One region of the Sphingobium indicum B90A genome, then DNA from elsewhere that is predicted to be linked to it. Evidence: riboswitches for the same ligand, from Rfam matches in the RefSeq annotation. Region 1 holds a riboswitch; each other region holds the start of a gene.

Evidence for each region. Region 1 has a riboswitch for cobalamin ahead of SIDU_RS00630 (TonB-dependent receptor plug domain-containing protein). Riboswitches for the same ligand answer to the same signal wherever they lie in the genome.
Region 2: linked by a shared signal. The riboswitch ahead of SIDU_RS12055 (cobalamin synthesis protein CobG) and the one ahead of SIDU_RS00630 (TonB-dependent receptor plug domain-containing protein) in region 1 are both predicted to bind cobalamin.
Region 3: linked by a shared signal. The riboswitch ahead of SIDU_RS11925 (DUF1636 domain-containing protein) and the one ahead of SIDU_RS00630 (TonB-dependent receptor plug domain-containing protein) in region 1 are both predicted to bind cobalamin.

What each region holds. Positions count from the first base shown of each region.
Region 1 is NZ_CP013070.1:118,183-125,365, forward strand. It holds gene SIDU_RS00615 (nitrate reductase) at 1-914, shown strand, start outside; gene cobA (uroporphyrinogen-III C-methyltransferase) at 901-1,683, shown strand; gene mobA (molybdenum cofactor guanylyltransferase) at 1,762-2,301, opposite strand; cobalamin riboswitch at 2,381-2,594, shown strand; gene SIDU_RS00630 (TonB-dependent receptor plug domain-containing protein) at 2,767-4,587, shown strand; gene SIDU_RS00635 (ABC transporter substrate-binding protein) at 4,595-5,470, opposite strand; gene SIDU_RS00640 (FecCD family ABC transporter permease) at 5,566-6,561, shown strand; gene SIDU_RS00645 (ABC transporter ATP-binding protein) at 6,555-7,183, shown strand, end outside.
Region 2 is NZ_CP013070.1:2,469,509-2,476,691, forward strand. It holds gene SIDU_RS12030 (bifunctional cobalt-precorrin-7 (C(5))-methyltransferase/cobalt-precorrin-6B (C(15))-methyltransferase) at 1-348, opposite strand, end outside; gene SIDU_RS12035 (cobalt-precorrin-6A reductase) at 347-1,096, shown strand; gene cobJ (precorrin-3B C(17)-methyltransferase) at 1,072-1,821, opposite strand; gene cobI (precorrin-2 C(20)-methyltransferase) at 1,818-2,537, opposite strand; gene SIDU_RS12050 (precorrin-8X methylmutase) at 2,534-3,163, opposite strand; gene SIDU_RS12055 (cobalamin synthesis protein CobG) at 3,163-4,227, opposite strand; cobalamin riboswitch at 4,400-4,617, opposite strand; gene bluB (5,6-dimethylbenzimidazole synthase) at 4,705-5,334, opposite strand; gene cobO (cob(I)yrinic acid a,c-diamide adenosyltransferase) at 5,331-5,936, opposite strand; gene cobN (cobaltochelatase subunit CobN) at 5,933-7,183, opposite strand, start outside.
Region 3 is NZ_CP013070.1:2,442,310-2,449,492, reverse strand. It holds gene SIDU_RS11945 (aminotransferase class I/II-fold pyridoxal phosphate-dependent enzyme) at 1-216, opposite strand, end outside; gene SIDU_RS11940 (adenosylcobinamide-GDP ribazoletransferase) at 213-923, opposite strand; gene SIDU_RS11935 (histidine phosphatase family protein) at 920-1,483, opposite strand; gene cobT (nicotinate-nucleotide--dimethylbenzimidazole phosphoribosyltransferase) at 1,480-2,496, opposite strand; gene SIDU_RS11925 (DUF1636 domain-containing protein) at 2,493-2,900, opposite strand; cobalamin riboswitch at 3,094-3,284, opposite strand; gene SIDU_RS11920 (MgtC/SapB family protein) at 3,277-3,909, shown strand; gene SIDU_RS11915 (acetyl-CoA C-acyltransferase) at 4,060-5,241, shown strand; gene SIDU_RS11910 (DUF3422 domain-containing protein) at 5,629-6,915, opposite strand; gene SIDU_RS11905 (SGNH/GDSL hydrolase family protein) at 7,068-7,183, opposite strand, start outside.

The DNA.
Region 1 (7,183 bases):
TGCGGGATTGGCCGATGACGCTCAACACCGGGCGTTACCGCGACCAGTGGCACACGATGAGCCGCACCGGCCTGTCCCCGAAACTCGCGCGCCATCGCGAGGAGCCGCAGGTCGAAATCCATCCGAAGGATGCCGAGGCGCTGGGCATCGTCGACCGCGACCTTGCCCGCGTCCAGACGGCGCAGGGCAACAGCATCTTCCGCGTCAGCCTGAGCGAAGGCCAGCGCCCCGGCGAGATCTTCACGCCGATCCACTGGACCGACCAGATGTCGAGCGGCGGCCGCACCGGCCTGCTCCCTCGTCCGCTGGTCGATCCGCATTCGGGCCAGCCCGGCTTCAAATCCACCCCGGCCAGCGTCGAGAAGGTCGCGACCGAGTGGAGCGGTTTCCTCATCCTGCGCGGCGATGAGCCGGTGAAGCTGCCCTGCCTCTGGTCCACCCGGATCACCGTTCCGGGCGGCGCGCTGTACGAGATCGCCGGCAATGGCGACCCGGCCCGCCTCGACGCCTTTCTTCCGAAGGGCGACCGGGTCGAGGCCATGGACGCCTCCCGCGGCACCCGGCGCGTCGCGACCATCAGCGAAGGCAGGCTGAACGGCGTGCTGTTCGTGACGCGCACCGGCCTGTTGCCCTCGCGCGACTGGCTGATCGGCCAGTTGCAGGCAGAGGGAGTCGGCGGCTCCGTCCTCGCGGCGCGGGGACCGGGCAGCCAGCCGGAAAAGGGCGCGACCGTCTGCGTCTGCTTCGACATCGGGTTGAACCAGATCGTCGCCGCCATCCGCGAGCAGGATCTGGTCGACGTCGCCGCCGTCGGCAAGGCGCTGGGGGCGGGGACCAATTGCGGATCGTGCCGCCCCGCGCTCGCCAATATCCTCACCCAGACATTGCAGGAGACGCTTCATGCAGCCGAATGAGCTTATCGCCCCCGGCGAGGTCTGGCTGGTGGGCGCAGGCCCCGGCGACCCGGACCTGCTGACCCGCAAGGCCGAAAAGCTGATCGCTGCGGCGGAGATCGTCTTCCACGACGCGCTGGTGGGGCCGGGGGTGCTGGACCTGATCCCGCAGGGCGTCGAGCGGGTCAGCGTCGGCAAACGCTCCGGCCGCCACAGCAAGGCGCAGGAAAGCATCAACGACCTGCTGCTGGCGGCGGCGAAGGCGGGCAAGCGCGTCGTGCGGCTGAAGGGGGGCGACCCCTCGGTCTTCGGCCGCTCGGCGGAGGAGATGGAGCATCTGGCGGAGGCGGGCGTCGCCGTGCGCATCTGCCCCGGCATCACCACCGCCAGCGCGGCGGCGGCGAACGGCCATGCCTCGCTCACCCTGCGCGGCGTGGCGCGGGGACTGACGCTGGTGACGGCGCATCTGAAGGCAGGCGAGCCGCTGAAGCTCGACTGGGAAGCGCTGGCCCGGCCGGGCGGCACGCTCGGCATCTATATGGGCCGCGCCGCTGCCGGAGAAATCAGCCGCTCGCTGATCGCCGCCGGGCGCGATCCCGAAACGCCGGTGATGGTGGCGGTCAATGTCTCGCTCCCCAATGAACGGCTGATCCGGGGCAAGCTGTCGGCGCTGGCCTTCCTGGTGGCGACGATCAGCGACGAAGACCCAACCCTGCTGCTGATCGGGGAAGCAGTGGCGGGAACCCATTTGCCGGTGGAAGTGGTTGAGAGTGCTACCGTCCGGGCCTGACGACCAACCCTACCTCCGTTCGGGCTGAGCCTGTCGAAGCCCTTTTCTCCTCAAGAGAAGCCGAACCCTTCGACAGGCTCAGCCCAATCGGGGAAAAGTGAACCGCTCCAGATCCTCCGGCCGGTTGATATTGGGCAGCACGAACTCCGGCCGCTCCACGATCCGCGCCCCGACCCGCTCCAGCCAGCCATGGATCGCCCGGCTATTCTCCTCGGCCAGATGCGCATCCAGCTCTCCCGCCAATGAAGCGGGCCAGAAGCCGGCCAGTTGCTGCCCCTTCAGGATCGCCGCGCCATCCCCGATCAAGGCCTGCGCCAACCCGTCCGGATAGACCGGAACGTCGCACCCCGTCGTCAGCACCGCGTCATAACCCTGCGCCGCCGCATGATGCAGCGCGGCGTTCAGCCCCCCTAACGGTCCCATGTCCGCCGCCGGCCGGTCCGCCAGCCCGGTCATTCCCGGAACGTGCCGCCCGCAAATCACCACCGTCTCGACATGCGCGCCCAGCGCCGCCGCCGCATGATCCAGCAATGTCCGCCCATCGAGCATCGCCAAGGCCTTGTCGCTGCCGAAGCGGCTGGATCGTCCCCCGGCCAGAACCGCGCCCAGCAATCGCATTCCGTCCCTCCTCATGCCGCTTGGCATTGTCCTCGCTTTCCCTTATGGCGCGCGGCGCGGGCGGGGACAAACCCTCGCGCGCAAAGAAGATCGCGCCGGTGCCCCCAAAGGGCTGAAAACGGGAATGCGGTGCGGGCGGGAAACCGTCCTATTCCGCGGCTGTCCCTGCAACTGTAAGCGGTGAGCGCGATGCACTTCGGTCCATGGACCGGCCACTGGACGCAAGTCCGGGAAGGCATGCATCGCTGCGTTGACCCGCGAGCCAGGAGACCTGCCGGCGCACGGTCGCTCTTGCCCTGGCCCAGGTGTTGGCCATGGCACGGTGTTTTCCGTCTGAGCGACGAAGCGGCGCAGGGCCGCATCGGTGCGGGGGAGGGCACTGGCGTCGACTTCCCCCTGCGCCGACCGCGATGAGCGGATGCCCTGAGCCATGAAGTCGCAGCGACGCTCAGGGAAACAGATATAATGTTGAAAGCCACCCTCTCTCTTGCCGCTTTGCTCGCGGCCGCGCCCGCCCTCGCCGCCGATGATGACGAGATCATCGTCACCGCATTGGGCATCGAGCAGCCCCGCGACGAGGTCGGCCAGGCCGTCACCGTCATCGACGCCGACACCATCCGCACCCGCCAGAGCGTCAGCGTCGTGGACCTGCTGGCGACCACGCCGGGCGTGCGCTTCAACCGCAGCGGCAGCTTGGGCGGGGTGACCGGCGTTTCGCTGCGCGGCGCTGAAACGACGCAGACGCTGGTGCTGATCGACGGGGTCAAGGTCAACGACACCAGCGGCATTGGCGACATGTACGATTTCGGCAATCTGCTGACCGGCAATATCCGGCGGATCGAAATTTTGCGGGGGTCCAACTCCATCGCCTATGGCAGCCAGGCGGTCGGCGGCGTCGTCAACGTCATGACCGGCACGCCTGCCGCCGGTTTCGCGGGCAATGCATCGGTCGATTACGGCTATAGCGACACGCTGAACGCCAAGGCGGACGTTTCGGGCGGCAGCGGCATCGCATCGGGCGGCGTTGGCATCGCCTATTTCAACACCGACGGCATTTCCTCCGCCGCCAATGGCACGGAAAAGGACGGCTATGAGAATATCGCCGCCAACGCCAAGCTGAAGCTGGCCTTCACCGATACGCTCAGCCTCGACCTGCGCGGCTATTATATCCATGCCGATCTGGATACCGACAACGGCGTGTTGGACAGCACAGCGGACACTTCCAAATCGGATCAATATGTCGGCTATGCCGGGCTGAACCTGGAGCTGTTCGACGGCAGGCTCACCAACCGGGCGGCCGTGACCTGGTTCCGCATGGACCGCGACTATACATCCGCATTCGGCCCCTATGGCTATTCGGGCACCAATCTGCGCTTCGAATATGAGGGCGTCTATCAGCCGGTCGATCAGGCGAAGCTGGTCTTCGGCTATGAACATGAACGGCCCGACTATGACTTCTCCGGCTTCGGCTCGGTGGAAAGCCACAAGGCCGATGTCGACAGCGTCTATGCGCTGGCCATCGTGAAGCCGGTCGCCGGCCTGTCGCTGACCGCCGGCGCGCGGCATGACGATCACAGCCAGTTCGGCGGCGCGACCACCTTCGGCGCCAATGCCAACTACACGCCCAACGCCGGCGCGACCAATATCCGCATGAGCTATGGCGAAGGGTTCAAGGCCCCGTCCCTTTATCAGCTTTACGGCGCCGATGTCGGCAATGCGGGCCTGCGTCCGGAGCGGTCGAAAAGCTACGACATCGGCTTCGACCAAAGGCTGGATGGCGACCGGGCGATCCTCTCTGTCACGGCGTTCCGCCGCGACACCAAAGACCAGATCAACTATGATTATTCGATCGGCCTTTACGGCGGGTACAATAATCTGGACCGCACCCGCGCCAAGGGCGTGGAGGCGATGCTGGCCCTGAAGCCTGTCGATGCGCTGACGGTCACGGCCGCCTACAGCCATGTCGATGCGCGCGACCGCAATACCGACGCCCGGCTGCCGCGCCGCGCCGCCGATGCGGTCAGCGTTTCGGCGGACTATGTCTGGCCCTTCGGCCTGTCGACCGGCGCGACCGTGACGATGGTGGGCGACAGCTTCAACGATGCGACCAACGCGATCCGGCTGGACGGCTATGCCGTGACGGACGTGCGGGCATCCTTCCCGATCCGGGAGAATCTGGAGATCTACGGCCGCATCGACAATCTGACCGATGAGAAATATGCCACTGTCTATGGCTATGGCACATATGGCCGCTCGGCCTTCGGCGGCGTGCGTGTGCGCTTCTGAAAATAGCCTAATGGCGCGGCGCGGCGTTCACCCGCGCCGCGCCCTTGCGCACGGCTCCGTCAAGCTGCGCCATGCCCTTGTGCGCAGCGCCGTCAAGCTGCGCAGCGATGCTCCGCGCCGCATCGACATAGGCGGGGCCGCCGCACACCGTCCACGCCTGCGGCAGGCGGATGCGCGGAATGGCGCGCAATATGGGATGGCGCAGCATCTCCGTCCCCTGATCGACCACCTCTTCGCTGCCGCTCTCCACGATCAGCCAGTCGGGGCGGGCGGCGATCATCTCCTCCAGCGACAGTTGCGACAGCGCCGGCTTGCCCAGCCTGCCCGCCAGATTGACCAGCCCCACGCGCCGCATCAGGTCGTCGACCAGCGTGCCGGTGCCGGTCATATAGCCGCGCCGCTGATAATAGGCGGCAACCCCGCGACGCTTCGGGCGGGGCAGGGCGGCGAGGTCGCGATTCATGGCCCGGATCAGCGCTTCGCCCCGTTCGGTATGGCCGACCGCCGCTGCAACCTGACGGATCTGCGCCAGGATCATGGGATAGCCGTCCGCGCTCGCCAGCCCCAAAGTCCGCCATCGGCCCGGAGGCGCGCCGACGACGCCGTCGTTTTCGGGAAAGCCGATCAGCAGGTCGGGCCGCAGCGCCAGCACTTCCTCCGCCGGGCGCTTGAGCGTGCGGAAGGCGCGGGCCTTGCCGACCGCCGCCGACAGTTCCGGGTCGTGCCCATAGGGGCTGAGCGCCGCGATCTGCGCCGGGTCGGCCAGAGCGAGCACATATTGATCGGCGCAGGTGTTGAGCGACACGATGCGCCGGGGTTGGGTGGGCGCCGCGCCGGTCAGGACCAGGGCGCAGAACGCTGTAAAGATTATTCTGCGCCGCACGCTGCTGCTCCCGGATTGTGCCTCAACAAACCACCATGCTCCTGCCTTCGCAGGAGCACGGCACGCTGTAGCAAGCAACGAAGGCCGCGCAAGCCATGAGCGTCCGCCGTCACCCGCTGCTGATCCCCGCGCTGATCCTGTTGATGCTGATCGCCGCCCTCGGCTCTGTCACGCTGGGGGCCGTGCCGCTCTCTCCGGAGCGCATCCTTGCCGTCCTGACCGGCGGCGGCGACGATGTCGCCCGCGCCATCCTGATCGACCTGCGCCTGCCGCGCATGCTGCTCGGCCTGATCGTCGGGGCGATGCTGGGCCTCGCCGGCGCCGCGCTTCAGGGCTATCTGCGCAACCCGCTGGCCGAACCTTCGGTCTTGGGGGTGTCCAATGCTGCGGCCCTCGGCGCCGTCTGCGCGCTGTATTTCGGGCTGGCGCAGGTGCATCCGCTGGCGCTTCCGGCACTCGCCATCCTCACCAGCCTGATCGGCATCGGCGCGCTGTTCCTGCTGGCCGGCCCTGCCGAAAGCCCCCTTACCCTGATCCTCGCGGGGATCGCCATCGCCACGCTGAGCGGGGCGGGGATCAGCCTGTCCCTGAATCTCTCGCCCAATCCCTTCGCGGCGATGGAGATCATGAGCTGGCTGATGGGCAGTCTGGAAAACCGCGCCTACAGCCATGTCTGGATCGCGCTGCCCTGCGTTGCCGTCGGCGCGGCGCTGCTGATCGCGGACGGGCGGACGCTGGACGCGCTGACGCTGGGGGAGGATGGGGCGCAGGCGCTGGGCATCGACCTTCGCCGGGCGCGCATCCGCCTGATGCTGGGCGTCGCCATAGGCGTGGGCGGCGCGGTGGCGGTGTCCGGGGCCATCGGCTTCGTCGGGCTGATCGTGCCGCATCTGGTGCGGCCGCTGACCGACCGTTCGCCCTCCGCTATCCTGCTGCCCTCCATGCTGGGCGGGGCGGCGCTGCTGACGCTGGCGGACATCGGCGTCAGGCTGATCCCGACCAGCAGCGAACTCAAGCTGGGGGTGCTGACGGCCTTGCTGGGCGTGCCCGTCTTCCTGATCCACCTGATGCGGGAGCGGCGGCTATGGTGACGATCCGCGCGCAGGCGCTTTCCATCAGGCTGGGCCGGCATCCGGCGGTGAACGGCGTCGACCTGCTGCTGGAGCCGGGATGCCTGTTGGGCATTATCGGGCCGAACGGCGCCGGCAAGTCGACCCTGATCCGGGCGCTGCTGGGGCTGGTGCCGCGGGCGGGCGGCACGGTCCTCATCGACGGCGTCGATAGCGGCCGGCTCAGCCGGCAGGAGATCGCCCGGCGCATCGCCTATCTGCCGCAGGGGCAGGCGCTGCACTGGCCGCTGGCGGTGGAGCGGCTGGTGGCGCTGGGCCGCCTGCCGCATCTGGGGCCGCTGTCCCGCCTTTCCGCGGAGGATGAGGCGCTGATCGACGCCGCCCTGATGCGCGCCGATGCGCTGCATCTGAAGGGGCGGGTCGCGACCGAACTGTCCGGCGGCGAGCGCGCCCGCGTGCTGCTGGCCCGGGCGCTGGCGGTCGGCGCCCCCGCGCTGATCGTGGACGAGCCTCTGGCCGCGCTCGATCCGGGGCATCAGATCGACGTCATGGACCTGCTGAAGGCGGAGGCGCGGGCGGGATCGCTGGTCGTCGCCGTGCTGCACGACCTGGGCATGGCGGCCCGCTATTGCGACCGGCTGGT
Region 2 (7,183 bases), 1.3 Mb from region 1:
CGCCGCGGCAAGGGAGAATGTGGAGGGGGCAGGATGCGCCGTCCATTCATCCGGCCGCAAATGCCGCGTGATGCTGCTCCCCGCGCCGAACCAGAAGGGATCGCCGGATGCAAGCAGGACGGTTGGGTCTCCACGGCGGGCGAGCAGCATCGGGACGCCGGCCGAGAACGGGACTGGCCAGGCCAGGCTTTCCGCCCTAAGGCCCGGCAGGAGCGCGAGATGGCGCGGCGATCCGGCGACGAGCGCGGCCCTCTCCAGCGCGTCGCGGGCAGCGGGCGACAGGCCATTCAGGCCGTCTTCCCCGATGCCGACGATCGTCAGCCACGGAGCGTCAGGAGTATCGGCCATGTCCAATATCCTCATTCTGGGCGGAACCACGGAAGCGACCGCGCTGGCGGCTGCTCTGGCCGAGCGGGGCATGCGCGCCGTCCTGAGCTATGCCGGGCGGACGGACAAACCACGGGCGCAGCCGGTGCCGGTGCGCGTCGGCGGCTTCGGCGGCATGGCCGGCCTTGCGCGCTATTTGCGGGAGGAAGGCGTCACCCATCTGGTGGACGCCACTCATCCCTTCGCCGCGACGATGAGCGAGCATGCCGTTGCCGCGGCGCGGGAAGCGGGGGTGAAGCATATCATGCTGACCCGCCCGCCATGGATCGCTGCGGAGGGGGACCGCTGGACCCATGTGCCTGACCTGGCAGGGGCGGTGGCGGCGCTGGCGGGAGCGAGGCGGAACGTGATGCTGGCCCTGGGGCGCATGCATGTGGACGCCTTCGCCGCGCAGCCCCAGCATCATTATCTGCTGCGCTTCGTCGACATGCCCGCTGCTGCGCCGGGGTTGCCCGACCATGCCTTGGTGATCGACCGCGGTCCCTTCACGGTGGAGGGCGACATGCAGTTGATGCGCGCCCATGGCATCGACTGCGTCGTGTCGAAAAATGCGGGGGGCAGCGGTGCGCAGGCCAAGCTGGCCGCAGCGCGGACGCTCGGACTGCCGGTCGTGATGATCGGGCGTCCGGCCTGCCCGGCCGCGCTGGTGACGCATGAGGTCGCCGGGGTGCTGCAATGGCTGGGTCATGCGGCGGAACGGGGCGTATAGAGGATCGGCGGGCCGGAGCGATCGATCAGCCGGGTGCGGCTGGAACCGACGATCACCATGGTGCGCATGTCGGCCATGTCCGGCGTGGCCCGGCTCAACGGCACGACGCGCAACATTTCCTCCGGCGTGGAGACGGCGCGGGCGAAGAGGATGAGCCGGTCCTCGCCGCATTCCTCGCGCAGGATCGCCAGCGCCCGCCCGAAACCCTCCGGCCGGGAACGGGAACGGGGATTGTAGAAGGCCATGGCGAAATCGGCCTGCGCCGCGAGGCGCAGGCGGCGCTCGATCAGCGGCCAGGGCTTCAGATTGTCGGACAGGTTGATGGCGCAGAAATCATGGCCGAGCGGCGCGCCCGCCCGCGCTGCGGCGGCGAGCATGGCGGTGATGCCGGGCAGGACGCGGATGTCGAGGTCGCGCCAACCCTCCGGCCCTGCCTCCAGTGCCTCGAACAGGGCGGAGGCCATGGCGAAGACGCCCGGATCGCCGGAGGAAACGATCGCCACCCGCTTGCCCTGGGCGGCGAGGGTCAGGGCATGGACGGCGCGGTCCAGTTCGACGCGATTGTCCGACGCGTGGAGCGTGAGGCCGGGCCTTTGCGCCACCCGCGCGACATAGGGGATATATCCGATGACGTCGGTCGCCTGCGCCAGCGCATCCGACACCTCCGGCGTGATGAGCGCATCCGCCCCTGGGCCCAGACCGGCTGCCGCGACCCAGCCGGTCATGGGCGGCGGCCCTGCCCGTGGACCAGCAGGATAGAGAAATAGGGGGCGGCGCCGGTCGCCTGCGCCAGCGGGACGATGCGCTGATCCGCCATGGTCGCATATTCGACCAGCCAGGCGCTGTCCTGCTTGCCTGCCGCTTCGACGGCGCGGCGCAGCTTGGGAAGGTTGCGGCCGATCTTCATGACGACCAGGGCATGGCTTTCATGGATGCGGCGGACCAGTTCCTCTTCCGGAAGGGTCGCCATCAGCACCGTCAGCACATCGTCGCCCCAACCGATCGGCGCGCCGCTGGCGGTCCAGGCGCCGGACATGCCGGTGATGCCGGGGACGATCTTCACCGGCCCGGCGAGGCGGCTGTGCAGGTGCATGAAGCTGCCGTAGAAGAAGGGATCGCCTTCGCAGAGGACCACCACATCCTCTCCTCCTGCGGAAAGCCCGTCCAGATACGCGGCGCAATCGGCGTAGAAGGCTGAAAGCAGATCGTTGTAGCGCGGATCGGACAGCGGGATTTCCGTCGTCACCGGATATTCCATCGCGAATTCGACGGCATCGGGATGCAACATGCCCTCCACGATGCCGCGGGCATGACCCGGCCTCCCCTTCTTGCGGAAATAGGCGATGTGCCGGGCGTCGCGGATCAGCCGGTCGGCCCGGACGCTCATCAGATCCCGCGCGCCCGGTCCCAGGCCCACGCCATGGATGGTCCCGCCCATCATTCCGCTGGACTCGCTATCGCATTGACCGCCGCGACCGTGATGGCGCTGCCGCCCAGGCGGCCCTCGACGATGCAGCAGGGGACGGGCTGGCTCTGCCAGAGCGCCTGCTTCGATTCCGCCGCGCCGATGAAGCCGACGGGACAGCCGATGATCGCGGCGGGACGGGGACAGGCCGGATCTTCCAGCATGTCGAGCAGGTGGAAGAGGGCCGTCGGCGCATTGCCGATCGCCACCAGCGCGCCCCCCAGATGTGGCCGCCAGAGTTCGAGTGCGGCGGCGGACCGGGTGTTGGACATGCGCGCCGCCAGCGCGGGCACCTGCGGATCGTTCAGCGTGCAGAAGATCGGATTGGCGGCGGGCAGGCGCTTCAGGGTTATGCCCTCCGACACCATGCGCGCGTCGCAGAGGATCGGCGCGCCCGCCCGAAGCGCGGCGATGGCGGCGAGGGCGAAGGAGGGGGAAAAGCGGATATGGGAAGCGAGGTCGACCAGTCCCGCCGCATGGATCATGCGGACGGCGATTCGTTCCTCCTCGGTCGAGAAGCGGGCGAGATCGGCTTCGGCGCGGATGGTGCGGAAGGACTGCCGGTAGATGGCGGCTCCGTCGGTTTCGTAGCTATGGGGCATCAGGGCCTTCCGAAAAGGGCGAGGACTTGTCGGGCGGTGAGGCCGGTCTTTTCCGGCGGCGATCCGGCGCGGGCGTTGCGCGACAGGTCGAAGCGGCCCTGCCGGCCGGTAAGGACCAGCTTGGCGGTTCCCTGGCGGGCGCAGCCCTTGGCGCAGCCCGAAACATGCAGCGACCCTTCGACAAGGGGCGCGAGCCGGGAAGCGAGGCCGCGGGTCTCGACGCTTGCCTGCGGGCATGCGGGCGCGCCGGGGCAGGCATCGACGCGCAGCAGGCCGTCCGGGGGGGCGTGACCGGCGCGTTGCGCGCCGCCTTCCAGGATCAGGCCGCGCCATGGCGTCAGGCGCAGGGCGGCGACGTTCCGTTTCCGCGTCAGCGCGATGAGGCCGTCGGCGTCAATCTGGCCGAAGGGGACGGCGTGGAACGGCCCGGATGCGCTGGCTAACACCTGGGAAAGCGCGCGGGATGGCGCAGGCGCCATTTCAGCGGCCATCGGCAGCGGCGCGCCATGCCTGGCTGCGCGGCCCGATGCCGCGCCGCCCGTGGCAAGGAACCAGCGGACAAGCGCGATCAGGTCGCTCGCCGCCGTTTCGACGCTGGTGGGCGAGCCCATGGGGCGTCCCTCCACCCGCAACAGCAGCGCGCCCGCCTGGCTTCGTTCGAAGCGAAAGTCAGCGGGAACCCCCGCGAGGCAGGGGGCAGGCCCCGCGTCGATGGCGATCCCGATCTTGGAGGGAAGCTGGGGCAGGTCGTCGAGATGGGCGATCAGGCGGAGCACGATGCTTTCGCTGTCGTCGCCGGGCGAGGAATCCGGCGCGAGCAGGAAATTGCGACGCACTTCGCGGGCCGGATCGGCATCAGCGAGGCCAAGGGCGACGAGCTGCCGGAGCAGCGGGCCGTGGCTTTGCTCCGTCACGCCGCGAAGCTGAAGCGCGGCCCGGTTGGTGAGGTCGATCAGGCCGTTGCCGTGAAGGCGGGCGGCTTCGGCAAGGGCGATGGCCTGCGGGACGGCGAGGCGGCCCTGCGGGGGACGGACCCGCACCAGCAACCCGTCGCCCGCCATCATCGGGCGCCATGCCGTCGGACACCAGCCGCGAATGGCGGCGGACGATGCGCTGTGCGCGTCTGGCAACGGACTTCACCTCCCACATCGCAACGACGACCGGAGGATGCTTCCCCCAGCCGCATTCGTCGCCCGTGCGGAGAACCGAGCCGTGACCATCCCCTGGACCATGGCTAGAGCGACCCTTGCGTTCGGCAGGTCTCCTGGCTTGCGGGTCACAGCTTCGGCAGGGGCCTTCCCGGATTGCTCCAGTGGCTGGCCGCCCGCTCGGGAGGCCGTCCTTGCCTTGCTCGCCGCTCACAGTTGCAGGGACAGCCGCGGATTAGGGAGCATCCTCCCGCACCGCGTTCCCATTTAAGCCCCTTGCGGGGCACCGACGCGATCGATGGAGCGGGCAGGGCCCGTTCCAAGGCTGCTCATAGGCGGAGAGGAAGGGAAAGGGAAGAGGCCTTCAATCCCCCGCATGCGGGAGGGGAATTGTCAGCGAGTCACTATCGTCGAATGCCAGTCCGTCCGATGTTCCCAGCCGCGCCTTTCCAGTTCCGGCGTCGCCTCCTCGCTGACCGGATAGCCCAGGCACAGCAGGCCAAGGCATCGCCAGTTTTCCGGAATGGCGAGCATCGCGTCCACCGTCGCACGATCCAGTATCGACACCCACCCCATGCCGATACCGCGAGTCCGGGCGGCGAGCCAGAGCGTGTGGATCGCCATCACGCAGCTATAGCGCCGCGCCTCCGGCATGGTGATCGCGCCCAGCCTGTGGCCGGTTTCCGTGCCTTCGTCGCAATAGACGGCGAACAGCACCGGCGCTTCGCGCAGGCCGTGCAATTTCAGGCTGCGGTAGAGCCTGTCCTCCTCCCCCTCGTACATCTTGCCCGCCTTGGCGACCTGGGCGTCGACATGGACGGCAAGACGCTCGCGCAGGGCGGGCGTTTCGACGCGGACGAAACGCCAGGGCTGCGACAGCCCGACGGACGGCGCGCTGTGAGCGAGGGCGAGGAGCCGTTCGACCTCGCTCTCCTCCAGCGGATCGGTCAGGAAATGGCGCACGTCGCGGCGCAGGTGGACCAGTTCCTCGAAGGCGGCGATGTCGAAGGCGGTGCGTGTCAGAATTCGATTCCCGGCTGGGCCTTCACGCCGCTGCGGAAGGGATGTTTGACGAGGGTCATTTCAGTGACGAGATCGGCCGCCTCCATCAGCGCGTCGGGCGCGTTGCGGCCGGTGATGATGACATGCTTCATTTCGCCCCTGGCGGTCACGGCTTCCAACACCTCTTCGACCGGAAGATAGTCGTAGCGCAATACGATGTTGAGTTCATCGGCAAGGACCATGTCATAGGCCGGATCGGCGATCATGCGTTTCACCTCATCCCATGCTTCACGGGCGAGGGCAATGTCCCGCGTCCGGTCCTGCGTGTTCCAGGTGAAGCCTTCGCCCATGGGCTTGAATTCGACATTGCCCGGAAACGCATCGAACACCCGTTTTTCTCCGGTGGTCATCGCGCCCTTCACGAACTGGACGACGCCCACCTTCCGGCCATGGCCGATGGCGCGGACCACCATGCCGAGCGCGGCGGTCGTCTTGCCCTTGCCCTTGCCGGTGTGGACGATCAGCAGGCCTTTTTCCTGCGTCTTGGTCGCCATGATCCTGTCATGGGCGGCCTGTTTCTTCTTCATCTTTTCGGCATGTTGTTCGGGCGTGCGCTCGATCATTGCGGGGCATCCTTGAGTTGGGAGAGAAGCATGGCGGCGCTGTTCGACCGGGGTTTCCAAAGGGCGCGGTCCAGCGCTTCGCGGAGGCGCGCGGCGGTCTCCCGCAGGGCTGCCGGATTGGCCTCCGCCATGAAGGCGCGGACCGCCTCATCCTCTATGAAAGCGGCGTGGACGGCGTCGAAATGATGATCCTTCACCGCATGGGTCGTGGCGGCGAAGGCGAAGAGATAGTCGACGGAGGCCGCGATCTCGAACGCGCCCTTGTAGCCGTGGCGCATCATGCCCGCGATCCATTTGGGGTTGGTGACGCGGGCGCGGACGATGCGGCCGATCTCATCCTCCAGCGTGCGGACGACGGGGCGATCCGGGCGGCTGTGGTCGTTATGATAGCTGAGCGGCCTCCTGCCGGAGAGATGCTCGACCGCCGCGGCCAAGCCCCCTTCGAACTGATAATAATCATCGCTGTCGAGCAGGTCGTGCTCGCGATTGTCCTGGTTCTGGATCAGGGCGTCGGCCTGGGTCAGGCGCTTCGCGAAGAGGCTGCGTTCGGCATCGCCCTCCACGCCGCCGCCATAGGCATGGCCGCCCCAGTCGAGATAGACGTTCGCCAGGTCGGCGCGGTCGTGCCAGATCTTCTCGTCGATCATCGCCTGGAGGCCCGCGCCATAGGCTCCGGGCTTCGAGCCGAAGACGCGGCTGCCGGCGCGACGTTGAGCCGCCTTTTCGGGAATGCCCTCCGCGATCAACGCGGCGGTTTCAGCGCGATGGCGGGCTGCGGCGGGGTTGTCCTCTTCCGGCTCGTCCAGCGCCATGACGGCGCGGGCGGCGCTGTCGATCAGGTCGATCTGTTCCGGGAAGGCGTCCCGGAAGAAGCCGGAGACGCGGAAGGTCACGTCGACGCGAGGACGGCCCAGTTCCGCGATCTTCATGACCTCGAAACCGATGACGCGGCCCGAAGCCCAGTCCCAGCGCGGACGGACGCCCATCAGGGCCAGCGCCTGCGCGATGTCGTCGCCGCCGGTGCGCATATTGGCGGTGCCCCAGGCGGACAGGGCGATGGCGCGGGGATAGTCGCCCTCCCGCTGGAGATAGTCCTGCACGATGAGGTCGGCGGAGCGCTGGCCGAGATTCCAGGCGGCGACGGTGGGTACGGCGCGGGTGTCGACCGAATAGAAATTGCGGCCGGTGGGAAGGACGTCCGGGCGGCCCCTGGTCGGCGCTCCGGATGGGCCGGGAGGGACGAAACG
Region 3 (7,183 bases), 1.3 Mb from region 1:
AAGATGGTCGGGATCTACCCCGAAACAGGCGGCGGCGGCCGCCTCCATCGCCGCCAGATCGCGCGGATCGGGCAAATGCCGCCAGTCGACGGCCAGATGATCGGCCCCCGGCCATGGGAAGGGGCTGATTCCGGTCGAAAGGTCGATCCACTCCTTCCCGCCATAGACGGCGCGGGCTTCTGCCAGGCGGCCGCCATGCCAGGCGAAACCGCTCATCGCGCCGCCACCATCGCCAGCAGCAGGGCGCTCTCCAGCAATTCGATGCCGGCGCCATGCCCATCCCCGGAGATGCCGCCGATCCGGGACCGCAGCCAAAGGCCCCAAAGCGGGATCAACGGAACCGCCGCGAGAAGGGCGGGCGCCCGATAACCCAGCGCCAGCCCCAATATCGACCAGAGGATAAACGCCTCCGCCCGCCATCCGGCCCGAAAACGGCTCGCCAGTCCCTCGTGGAGCGGGGGCAGCCAGCGCGTCCAGAATAAAGGCCCGATGCGCGCCACCATCGCCACGGCCGCCAGCATCCATGGCGACAAACTCTCCAGCCACAGCCGCAACAGCACCAGCTTGGCCAGCAATTGCAGACCGATGGCGACCACGCCGAAGCTGCCGACATGCGGATCGGCGAGGACGGCGGACAGGCGCGTCCGGTCGCCATGCGCCGCCCCCGCCGCATCCGCTATGTCGCCCAATCCGTCGAGATGCAGCGCCCCGGTCACGGCCACCCAGGCAACCAGGCCGAAAAGAGCGCCGGCCCAGGGGTCGATCCGCATGCCCAGCCCGGCCCCGCCCGCGACCGCCAGGCCGACGGCGATGCCCGTTGCGGGCAGCCAGCGGACGGCGGCGGCGAAATCCCGCTCATCGACATGCTGCGCGGGCAAAGGCAGCCGCGTCATCAATTGCAGGGCCAGCACCAGCCTCTTCATGCGATCAGGCCCGTAATCTGCCCCGACGGTCCTTCGGGCCAGATCCGCAGGCTCAGCACCGCGCCATAAGGCAGGTCCACCGCCCAGCCCCGCCGCGCGTCGAAACCGCACAGCACAGACAACGCCGCCCGGATCGCCCCGGCATGGCAGACCACCAGAACCGGCTCGCCCAGCGCGGCCAGCCCGTCCCCGATCCGATTGCATAGGTCGGTCCAGCTTTCACCCCCAGGCGGGGGAAATCCGTCCGGATCGTCCCAGAAGCGGGCAAGATCCTCCGCCGGAAGGCGCGCCGGGTCGGCTCCCTCCCAATCCCCGAAATGCAGTTCCCGCCAGCGCGAGTCGACGTCCAACTCCACGTCCCGCTCCGCCGCGATCGCCGCGCCCGGCGTCCGCGCCCTGGCGAGGTCGGACGTCACCACTCGCGCGAAATCCAGATGCCGCGCCCGATCGACGCAGAGGGCGATCCCCTCCGCCTCCGGCGGAGCGTCCAGATGGCCGAGCAACCGTCCGGCAAGCTGCGGCGCGCCATGGCGCATCAGGTGGAGCGGAAAGGCGTTCACAGCGCGCCGGCCACGGCCGCTTCGGCAAAGCTCGCCATGCCCCCATGCGCGGCCAGGGCGGATCGCACGATCTGCGCGGCGACCGCGGCGCCGCTCCCCTCGCCCAGCCGCATGTCGAGCCGCAGCAACGGCTCCAGCGCCAGAGCGGCCAGCAGGCGCTCATGCCCCGCTTCCGCCGACATATGGGCGGCCATGCAATGGTCGACGATCACCGGATTATCCTTCGCCAGCGGCGCGACCGCCGCGCAGCCAATGAACCCGTCCAGCATGACCGGCACGCGCAGCATCCGCGCCGCCAGCACCGCGCCGGCCAGCGCCGCGATCTCTCGCCCGCCCAGCCTTCGCAAGGTTTCGAAGGCGTCGGCGCAATGCGCCCCGTGCAGGGCGAGCGCCAGCGATACCGCATCGGCCTTGCGCGCCAGCCCTTCGCCATCCACGCCTGTCCCGCGCCCCACCCAATGGGCCGCCGCACCCCCAAAGGCCTGCGCGCAGAGCGCCGCCGCCGGCGTGCTGTTGGCAATGCCCATCTCGCCCGGCAACAGCAGGTCGAGGCCCTCTTCCGCCGCCGCCGCTCCGGCATTGATCGCGCTCAGGCAATCCTCCTCGCTCATGGCCGCCTCCGCGCAGATGTCGCCGGTCGGCCGTTCCAGATCGAGCGCGACGACGGCCAGTTCCGCGCCGCAGGCCTGGGCCAGCGCGTTGATCGCCGCGCCGCCATGACGGAAATTGGCCACCATCTGCGCCGTGACCTCTGCCGGGAAGGCGCTGACGCCCCGCGCCGCAACGCCATGATTCCCCGCGAAGATAGCGGCGCGGATGCGCTCCGCCCGGGGCCGTTCCCGCCGCTGCCAGCCCGCCATGAACAGGGCGATCTCCTCCAGCCGCCCCAGCGAACCGGCGGGCTTCGTCAGCATCCGCTGCCGCTCCGCCGCCGCTGCGGCAGCGCCTGCGTCGGGGGCGGGAAGCTCCGCCAGAGCGGCGGCAAAGGCGGCCCGGTCGACGAAGCGGATCATGAACAGACGAAGCCGTCGGGCGGCGTGCGGACGATGAAATGCCCCTTCACCCCCTGCGGCCAGTCGGCATAGCGCACCACGCCCTCCTCGCTTTCGGCGTGGCGCGCCGCATAGTCCAGTATCGCCCGCGCGGCTTCCTCATCGGGGGTGAAGTCGCCCAGCACATAGCCGACCTTTCCGGTCCCGCGCACATGCACCGCGCAATGGCGATCGCAGGCGAAGAGGCAGGGCATGTCCTGCACCGCGACAGCCGCATAGGCGGGATCGCCGTCGCGAACCCTGTGAAGCGCCTCGACCAGCAGGGCGCCGCCTCGCCGCCCTGCCGCATCCTCCCGCTGCTCCGCCGAAAGACGGCAGGTCGAACAGACGACCACCGACGCCCCAGGCCCGACAGCCCGCAGCATCAACGATGGCCCCGCAAATCAGTCATTCCACATCCTCCAGCCCGGCGGCATATGCCCCATCGGGAACCGGGCAAGGGAGGACGGGCCGGCACCAGGGCAGGCGACAGGACTCCCCCCGCGCGGTCGCACCGGCAAGGCGATGGCTGTCGCTCGGCGAGGAGACCCCCGTTCGCCCGGCACACCCTGTCCGGTCGAAGAACGACGGCGTCAGGCAGGTCTCCTGGCTCGCGGGTCGATGCTGTCCGGCCGCCTTCTCGAAACCCTGTCGGTTCAATGGCGCGATGGCCGGAAGGCTCGCCGCTTACAGTTGCAGGGGCAGCGCGGGCATTTCACCCGACTTCCCTTTTCATCCCCTTGCAGGGAACCTGTCGCGCCAGTGCTGATAAAGCCGGCTTCGATCAATCGCAAGGCCGGAAATGGGAGGGTGGCGACGCGGTCGGGCCTCGGCTTCCGCTTCCGTCCGTCCTGTAGGGAACGGCAGCCGCCCTTCGCGGGTTTCATGGCCATGTTGGCCAACGATTTCGGCACCACGCTCGTCCGCCTTGTCCTTGCGACGCTGCTCGGCCTTGCCCTGGGCTTCGAGCGGGAACGCAACGGCCATGATGCGGGCCTGCGCACCCATGGCCTGGTGTCGCTGAGTTCGGCCATGCTGACGCTGTCGGCGCTAGAATTGGTGGAAGCGCACCCGGACGGGGATCCGATCCGCGTGGTTCAGGGACTTGCCCAGGCGATCGGCTTCATTGCGGGCGGCCTTATCTTCGTGCGCGGCGGGGATGTGCGCAACATGACCACGGCCGCCAGCCTGTGGATGGCCGCGGCCGTCGGCATCACGGCCGGGGCGGGCCAATATGTGCTGGTGCTCGTCGGATCGCTGATCGCGCTGATGCTGCTTTCCTTGCTCCTCCTGGTCGAAAAGCGCATCGCCCGGCGAAGCCGCAAGACGGACAGGCTGGAGGGCGACGCCATGCCCAACCGGCGCGGTTCCGTGGTCCCGGATCGCGAGGGTTGAACGGCAAATCCGCGCCGCCTTCCCCGGCTGCGCGCCCGGCGGTATAGGAAAAGAGCGAACCGATGCGAATGGAAAATCAGGGTTGCGATTCGCCTGCGACGCGGCGCTTCGCCCCGTCCGGAATCTGCCCAGGCGCCTGAGGAAAGAAAAATGAACAAGGACATCATCATCGCCGGCTATGCCCGGACGCCCATGGGCGGTTTTCAGGGCGCACTGGCCAGCGTCTCCGCCCCGGAACTGGGCGCCGTCGCGGTCAAGGCGGCGGTCGAACGCTCCGGCGCTGCGCCGGAAGCCATAGACCGCATCTATATGGGCTGCGTCCTGCCCGCCGCGCTTGGCCAGGCGCCAGCGCGGCAGGCGGCGCTGGGCGCGGGCCTGCCTCAATCCGTCGAAGCGACCACGGTCAACAAGATGTGCGGTTCGGGCATGCAGGCCGCGATCATGGCGGCCGAAGCGCTGAGCGCCGGGACGGTGGACATCGTCGTCGCCGGCGGCATGGAGAGCATGACCAACGCGCCCTATGCGCTGCCCAAGCATCGCTCCGGCGCGCGCATCGGCCATGATCGGATCATCGACACGATGATGATGGACGGGCTGGAGGACGCCTATGACCGCGGCAAGCCCATGGGCGCCTTTGCCGAGGATACGGCCCGCGACTATCAGTTCACCCGCGCGGAAATGGACGCCTATGCGATCGAAAGCCTCGCCCGCGCCAATGCGGCGATCGACAGCGGCGCCTTCGCTGGAGAGGTGGTGCCGGTCATCGTCAGGACGCGCGGCGGCGAGGTCCAGGTCGACAAGGACGAACAGCCCGGCAATGCAAGGCCGGAGAAGATTCCGTCGCTCAAGCCCGCCTTCGCCAGCGATGGCGCGATCACCGCGGCATCCTCCGCCTCCATCTCCGACGGCGCGGCCGCGCTGGTGCTGACCCGCGCCGACGTGGCGGAGAAGCTGGGCCTGGCGAGGGAAGCGCGCATCGTCGCCGCCGCAGCCCATGCCCATGCTCCCGCGCTGTTCACCACGGCCCCGGTCTTCGCGATCCGCAAGGTGCTGGAGAAGGCGGGCTGGTCCTCCGGCGATGTCGATCTCTACGAAGTGAACGAGGCGTTCGCCGCCGTCGCCATGATCGCGATGCGCGACCTCGACATTCCGCGCGACAGGATCAACGTCAATGGCGGCGCCACGGCGCTGGGCCACCCCATCGGCGCAAGCGGCGCGCGCATCATCGCCACGCTGGTGGCGGCGTTGAAGGCGCGGGGCCTCAAGAAAGGCGTCGCGGCGCTCTGCATCGGCGGCGGCGAAGCGACCGCCGTCGCGCTCGAAATCCTGTGAGCGGGACGAAGGGAACATCCTGGACCGGCGCGATCCGGCAGGCGCCGGTCCTTCGATCCATGTCCATCAAGTCATGAATTTGGCGTGGCGCAACTTGTCGCGAGGGAAGGTTCGGCACGCGGCCTAGGCCGCAAACTCATAAATGGCGCGTTCGAGGTTTGAGGCAAAAAGGCCCAGCACAAGGAGAGAGGGCGCAGGAATATGTCAATATTTCAAGCCCTCTCGACGCCGGGATGGGCCTTTTTGGTCAAATCCGCAGGACGCCAAAATGGCTTTCATCTCGAACCGAAATGCGCTTGCAAAGGTGTCCAACCTTCGCGGCGCGCATTTCCGCCCGATATGTTCGCCATTTTGGCGCCTCGAACGCGCCATTTATGAGTTTACGGCCTAATGCCCGCTGCCGGATGGCCGCTTGACCTTCCTGATCTGCCCGATCCCCAGGAAGACCGTGACGATCGTCACCGGGAACAGCGCGACATCGATCCAGGCTGGCAGGTGCCATCCCTGAAGCTCCAGCGCTTCCTTCAGATGGTGCCAAAGGCCAAGGGCATAATAGCTGATGGCCACCACCGACAGCCCCTCCACCGTATGTTGCAGCCGCAATTGCAGCGCGGTCCGGCGGTCCATGGAAGCCAGCAGGTCGCGGTTCCGGCGGGCAAGGGCGGTGTCGACCCGCGTGCGCAGCAAGGCGCTGGTCCAGGCGGTCCGCTGCGCCAGATCCTCCAGCCGGCGGGTGAAGGCATCGCAGGTGCGCATGGCCGGCAGCAGTCGCCGCTCGGTGAAGTCGTCGAGCGAGCGGTAGCCCCGCACCGGCGCGACGGCGAGGCGGCGAATGCGGTCGCGGCAGATTTCCGCATAGGCCTGCGTCGCGCTCATGCGGTAGCGGGTGCGCGCCACGATCCCGGCCAGCTCCGCGCTCAATGCGGAAAGTTGCTCCAGCACCTGGTCGGCATCCGCATCCTTCTGCGCGACGCGGCTCGTGATCGCCGTCAACCGCTGTTCCAGCGCGGTGAGCAAGGGCGTCGCCTGTTGCGCTTCAGGCAGGCCCAGCAAGGCGATCTTGCGATAATTGCCCAGTTCCTGAAGCCGCTGGACCAGTTGCGAACTTTCGCCGCCCTGCAATCCCTTGTCATGGATGAGCAACCGGCCGAAGCCGTCGGCGTGCAGGCGAAAGTCGCTCCAGATGCGGGCTTTGCCGTCCGCCACGTCGGAAATGATGAGGTCGTCGGTGGCGAAATGCGCCGCGATCGCAGCGGGCGGCGGCGCGTTCATGACCATCGCGATCTGGGTGGAACGGATCACCCTGCCCGGCATGTCCGCCATCCATGCGGGCACATCGCCAAATGGCGAGAGGTCGAACAGCGTCGCGCCCTCGACCGCCGCCAGGAAGCTGTAGGTCATGAATTCGGTATGACGCTCCCAGGAGAAATGGAGGTCGCCGATCCGCGCCGCGAGGAAGCGGTCGCCGGGCTTGAGAGCGGGAAAACGGTCGGACAGGAGGGCGATGCCCTTCTCGGCCTGCTGCTCGTCGACCAGCAGCACGAATTGCAGGGCAAGGGCAGGCGCATCGAACCGGGGCAGGCCGCGAATATGCATTTCCCGCGACAGGGAAGCCCGCAGCGGATGGTCCCGCCGGCTGAGCGCCGCAAAGGGATCGCTGGTCATGTCGTCCATGGGCCGGTTCTTCCTTGGCAGGCTTGCGTTATTAAGTCCGACAATATCGTCCTTGTCGATTCATAATGCGGCGGGATCGCCATTGGCAATCCGCCCTGCCCTAAAGGATGACAGGCAAATGGGCGGAGATCGGTCAGGCCGCCCGGCTCCTGCTATTTGAACAGGTCGAGCGGGATCGCCTCGGCCATGGCGCGATAGCCTTCGGGCGAAGGATGCAGCGCATCCCCGACATCATAGCGCGGAAGCAGTCGGTCGGGACGGGCGGGAT